Regions from separate parts of the Dickeya sp. CFBP 2040 genome, predicted to be linked through region 2. Evidence: predicted binding sites of a transcription regulator. Region 2 holds the regulator's gene; the other holds the start of a gene.

Region 1 (3,114 bases), on a different contig from region 2:
CGCTACGGTTTCATCCATGTCGATAAACACGACGATGGCACCGGAACGCTGGTGCGCACGCCGAAAAAATCCTTCCACTGGTATCAGCGGGTGATTGCCTCAAACGGCGAGGAGCTGTAAACCGGTTACTGTAAACTGTTTGAGGATAAGCGTGTGGGCCGATAACTCTGGTTATTCGGCTATTCGTATTCGGCCCACTGCTGAGCAGCTCGTTTCTGATGTCGCTCATAATCCTGGCTGTTTATAGTTCGACGCTCTGGCTCAAGGTCGCCACTATAACCGCTTTGATAGTGTGCATACGGTTTTCCGCCTGATCAAACACAATGCTGTGGGCGGATTCAAACACATCGTTGGTGACTTCCATGCCGTTGTGCAGGCCGTACTGCTCGGCCATCTGTTTGCCGAGGGTGGTTTGATCGTCGTGAAATGCCGGCAGGCAGTGCAGGAATTTCACCTGTGGGTTGCCGGTAGCGGCGATCATCGCTGCGTTGACCTGATAGGGGCGCAGCAGATCGATGCGCTGTTGCCACACCTCTTTCGGTTCTCCCATTGAAACCCACACATCGGTATAGATAAAGTCCACGCCATTTACCCCGGTCGCCACGTCTTCTGTCAGCGTAATTGAACCGCCGGTTTTGACTGCTGCCGCCTGACACTCCGCAACCAGACCAGCATCCGGCCAGCAGGCTTTGGGCGCGATCAACCTCAGGTCCAGCCCGACGATGGCGGCGGCTTCCAGCATACTGTTGCCCATGTTATTGCGGGTGTCGCCCACGTAGGCCAGTTTCATGCCTGATAGCGGTTTACCCGGCAGGTGTTCCTGCATGGTCAGCAGGTCCGCCAGCAACTGGGTGGGGTGGAATTCGTTAGTCAGACCGTTCCATACCGGCACGCCGGAAAATTCCGCCAGCGTTTCCACCAGCACCTGACCATAACCGCGGTACTGGATGCCGTCATATAGGCGGCCCAGCACTCTGGCCGTGTCTTTCATCGATTCTTTATGGCCGATTTGGCTGCCGCTGGGACCAAGATAGGTGACCTGAGCGCCCTGATCGTACGCAGCAACTTCGAAAGAGCAACGAGTGCGGGTCGAATCTTTTTCGAAGATGAGTGCGATGTTTTTACCTTGCAGGTGGCGGGTCTCGGTACCGTTTTTCTTATTGGTTTTGAGGGTGGCGGCGAGGGACAGAAGGCTGCTGATTTCAGCTGGGGTGAAATCCATCAGCCGTAAAAAATGGCGTTTGTAAAACGGGTTCATCGTTGTCTTCTCCATGTGACTCAACGCTGAAGGTTGAATTAAAATTCACTTTATATGTGTAAATATTCAAATTCAAGTGCCGGGTTCAAACTTTATGGTGGAGAGAGAGGCGATGCTGTGGGAAAATGCCCCTATCTTTGCCGCTTTGATGAGGATTGAGACATGGCAAACCGCGAACTGCTGGAAGAACAACGTGAAGAGACCCGCCTGATCATCGAAGAACTGCTGGAGGACGGCAGCGATCCCGATGCGCTCTATACCATCGAACACCATTTCTCAGCCGAGAAGTTTGAAGAACTGGAGAAAGTGGCGGTAGAAGCGTTCAAGTTGGGTTACGAAGTGACGGACGCTGAAGAGATGGAGATGGAAGACGGCGCGGTGCTGATGTGCTGCGATGCTATCAGTGAAGTCGCGCTGAACGCTGAGCTTATCGATCAGCAGGTAGAACAGCTGCTTGATCTGGCTGAACGTCATGGCGTCAACTATGACGGCTGGGGCACCTATTTTGAAGACCCGAACGGTGAGGATGAAGACGAGTTCGGGGAAGATGAAGACTTTTATGATGAGGATGATGACGGTAAGCGCCATTGATTCCTTGTTGACATACCGCCCGGCAATCGCCGGGCGATGTGTTTTCTGCATGGCGCAGTGAAGTGCCCGCACGCTTACAGCGTTTTTAGCATTCTGATTTCACAATCTACATGGCCGGTATCGCCCATGGCATGTGGGATAGGTTGGAAGCCAAGCTTTTCATACAGGTGGATAGCACTGGTTAGGTGCGCAGTGGTTTCCAGATAGCAGCGGCGGAACCCTTGTTCACGGCCAAATGCCAGCGCCTGCTCCGCCAGTTGCCGGGCGATGCCCTGTCCACGCGCCAGCGGCAGAAAATACATTTTCTGTAATTCGCAGACATCCGGTTCGCCGCCGGACAGCGGTGCCAGACCGCCGCCGCCTACCACTTCACCATTACACTCCACCACCCAGTAGGCGCTGGCGGGGCGACAGTAGAGTTCGAACAACTGGTCCAGATCCGGGTCGGACACGGTATACCCTTTGTCGGCGGTCAGGCCGAATTCAGCGGAAACCCGGCGGATAACGCTGGCAATCGCCGCATTATCGGCAGCCGTAATCGGGCGGGTCAGCAGTGGTGTAGACGCTGATGTTGTCATGTTGCTCACTTTTGTCAGCAGAATTCAGTCAGATCGAGCACATCGGCAACCGGCTGACGTGTTCTGATGATACGAACGGTTGATCATATGTACCGCCGATTATACGTACCGGCAGACTGGCTCAACACCCTGTTATTGATAACGGGGTGTAACGAAAAGCTCACGGATGGATTAGCGAGGCGGTAATTGAACGACAATACCGCTGATTCCGCAACGAAAAACGTCAAATCGGCACCAGCTGCCGACGTCATTATTCCGGTCCGGGTCCGGTACGCTATCTGATGGCTATCTGTACTCCCTGAAATTTTTTGCTAATGGAGCTGATGATAATGACAAACATATCCCTGCGGGAACCATTGGCCATCCGCATTGATGACCTGACCGGTGAGGCAACCAGGGCGCTGGTTGCCCTGCATCTGGCGGGTATGCATGATAATTCACCGCCTGAGCAGGTATTCGCGTTGGATTTATCCGGCTTGCAGGCACCGGAAATGACGTGCTGGAGCGTCTGGCGCGGTGAGCAGATAGCCGGTATCGGCGCGCTGAAAATGTTGCCGGATGGCAGTGGTGAACTGAAATCAATGCGTACTCATCCGCAGTGTTTACGTCAGGGGGTTGCAGCTCATTTGCTGGTACATATTGTAGATGAAGCTCGCCGACGTGGTTTGTCGCGCCTGAGTCTGGAAA
Region 2 (3,114 bases):
TGTTGCTGGCCTTGTGCCAGCCTTTTCAAAATGGTGCGGAATTCTACTGCAACTGGCGCGCGTTTGTAAAGTCCATCAGCGATCATAAAACGCGCGATGTGGGTTAGCTCGTCTGTGGCCGGGCTTATGGTAGACTATGCGCCGCCTGAATCAAGCGGCCTGCCAGGTCGCTGTTAATGTAACCGAGAGTGAAAACAGTAATGCGCGTATTGGGTATTGAAACATCCTGCGATGAAACCGGCGTTGCGATTTATGACACGCAGGCTGGGCTGCTGGCGAACCAGCTTTACAGCCAGGTAAAACTTCATGCTGATTATGGCGGCGTGGTGCCTGAATTGGCTTCCCGCGACCATGTCCGCAAGACCGTACCATTGATTCAGGCAGCGCTAAAAGAGGCCGGGCTACAGCCTGGTGATATCGATGGCGTCGCTTATACAGCAGGCCCTGGTCTGGTGGGGGCGCTGCTGGTTGGTGCAACGGTGGGGCGCTCACTGGCGTTTGCCTGGAATGTGCCAGCCATACCGGTTCACCATATGGAAGGTCATCTGCTGGCACCGATGCTGGAAGATAATCCTCCCGCGTTTCCGTTTGTCGCGCTGCTGGTCTCCGGTGGTCATACCCAGTTGATCAGTGTTACCGGTATTGGCGAATACCGTTTGCTGGGTGAATCCATTGATGATGCGGCTGGTGAGGCGTTCGATAAAACCGCCAAGCTACTGGGGCTGGATTATCCTGGTGGACCGTTGCTGTCGAAAATGGCGCAAAATGGGAATGTGGGCCGCTTTGTCTTTCCCCGACCAATGACTGACCGGCCTGGTCTGGATTTTAGTTTCTCCGGCTTGAAGACCTTTGCTGCTAATACCATCCGTGAGAATGGCAACGATCCGCAGACACAAGCAGATATCGCACGTGCGTTCGAAGATGCTGTCGTTGATACTCTGGCTATTAAGTGTCGGCGTGCGCTTGATGAAACTGGGTTCAGTCGACTGGTGATGGCGGGGGGCGTGAGCGCCAACCGGACATTGCGCCAGCGGCTGGCGGACATCATGGTCAAACGGGGGGGCGATGTGTTCTATGCTCGCCCTGAATTTTGTACTGATAACGGCGCGATGATTGCGTATGCGGGGGCAGTACGGTTTGCTCATGGGGTAACGGGTGAGCTTGGTATTACCGTGCGACCGCGCTGGCCGCTGGCTGAGTTGCCCGCATTATGATGTTTTGGCTATTTCCTTCGCCCCGAACATATGACGGGGCGGAATGGACATTATAGTTCTTGTTCAAACAATACCAGTATGGCTTCATACAACTGCTTGACGCTAAAACCTCTGGCTGGAGTGGTGAAAATGGTATCATCTCCGGCGATAGTGCCGAGAATCCCTTCAGATTTGCCCAGCGAATCCAACAGACGTGCGATTAGCTGCGCCGCACCTGGACTGGTATGAATGACGACCACCGCATCGTTGTAATCTACATCCAGTACCAGATTTTTCAGTGGGCTGGTGGTGGTGGGAACACCTAACTCTGCTGGCAGGCAGTAAACCATTTCCATCTTTGCGTTACGGGTACGTACCGCACCAAACTTGGTCAGCATTCGAGATACCTTGGACTGGTTGATGTTATCGAAACCGTCGTCCTGTAACGCTTGTACAATCTCGCTCTGAGAGCTGAATTTCTCTTCTTTTAACAGCGCTTTGAACGCTTTAACCAGATCTTCTTGTTTAGTGGGATTACGCATTCTGCACCGTGTCCGGGAAATTATAGAAAACATAAGAACATTATGCATTTAAATGAATTTTTATGCAATATGAATGCGTATAAAACCGAATTATTGGACTGAGGCAACAGGTTATAAGTTTGGTGGAGCGATACTTTTCCAGGGTGTCAGAAAATGTGCTCCACATCACATAAAAGTAAAATAAATGTTATCAAAATGATGTTGTTTGGGGGCTGTTTGCAGGTGTAATGTAACATACCCGTTAATCAGTCGTGGGCTTATGTCGGGGCACGCCACAATGGCCTGTTACTTTAATTACCTTTCAGATATCAGGCAGATTGTTAGTTTATTATTAATCACATAGTGCGTTATCGCTGAGCACCAACTGATTGCAGCGGACCTATGTAGTGCCCATCTGAAAGCAGGTCTGGTTCCTGGCTTCTCTCGCGAGCATAAACGTTTTTAACTAAACGCATCCACGGTAATTTTACTTAACATAATAAGGAGTTTAGGATGAAAGTTACAGTTCTCGGAGCCGCAGGTGGCATTGGTCAAGCCCTTGCTCTTCTCCTCAAAACCCAGCTTCCTTCCGGTTCAGAGCTTTCTCTTTATGATATCGCTCCCGTTACGCCAGGGGTGGCTGTTGACCTGAGCCATATTCCTACCGACGTAAAAATCAAAGGGTTCAGTGGTGAAGATGCGACTCCGGCTCTGGAAGGTGCAGATATTGTGTTGATGTCTGCCGGGGTTGCGCGTAAGCCGGGCATGGACCGTTCCGATTTGTTTAACGTTAACGCAGGAATTGTGCGTAACCTGGTTTCTCAGATTGCCCGTACCTGCCCTAAAGCTTGTATCGGCGTCATCACCAACCCGGTCAATACCACGGTTGCGATTGCTGCCGAAGTGCTGAAAAAGGCTGGTGTCTATGATAAAAACAAATTGTTTGGCGTGACAACGCTGGACATTATCCGCTCGAATACTTTCGTAGCTGAACTGAAAGGCAAACAGCCGCAGGCTATTGAAGTACCGGTTATCGGCGGTCATTCCGGCGTTACCATTCTGCCGTTGTTGTCCCAGATTCCAGGCGTGAGTTTCACTGAACAAGAAGTGGCTGACCTGACCAAACGTATTCAGAATGCGGGTACTGAGGTTGTGGAAGCAAAAGCTGGCGGTGGGTCAGCAACATTGTCTATGGGGCAGGCTGCTGCGCGCTTTGGTCTGTCTTTGGTCCGTGCTCTGCAAGGTGAAAGCGGTGTAGTTGAGTGCGCTTACGTCGAAGGTGACGGCAAATATGCTCGTTTCTTTGCACAACCGCTGTTGCTGGGCAAAAACGGCGTAGCCGAGCGTAAAGATATCGGGACGTTGAGCGCGTTCGAACAACAGGCTCTGACCAGTATGCT

The links. Region 2 encodes ArgR, which controls arginine synthesis, uptake and breakdown. Its sites were predicted from a motif close to ANTGAATAAAAATACANT; they were not measured.
Region 1: argF (ornithine carbamoyltransferase) is a predicted target of ArgR. The motif match lies at 1,291-1,308, and genes of this name have one in related genera.

Annotation. Positions count from the first base shown of each region.
Region 1 covers NZ_JAAVXH010000113.1:17,354-20,467, reverse strand. Annotated here, with positions in the region: gene Dpoa2040_RS16925 (6-phospho-beta-glucosidase) at 1-120, shown strand, start outside; gene argF (ornithine carbamoyltransferase) at 242-1,258, opposite strand; gene rraB (ribonuclease E inhibitor RraB) at 1,421-1,849, shown strand; gene Dpoa2040_RS16910 (GNAT family N-acetyltransferase) at 1,924-2,427, opposite strand; gene Dpoa2040_RS16905 (GNAT family N-acetyltransferase) at 2,757-3,114, shown strand, end outside.
Region 2 covers NZ_JAAVXH010000006.1:75,356-78,469, reverse strand. Annotated here, with positions in the region: gene tsaD (tRNA (adenosine(37)-N6)-threonylcarbamoyltransferase complex transferase subunit TsaD) at 201-1,214, shown strand; gene argR (transcriptional regulator ArgR) at 1,265-1,735, opposite strand; gene mdh (malate dehydrogenase) at 2,228-3,114, shown strand, end outside.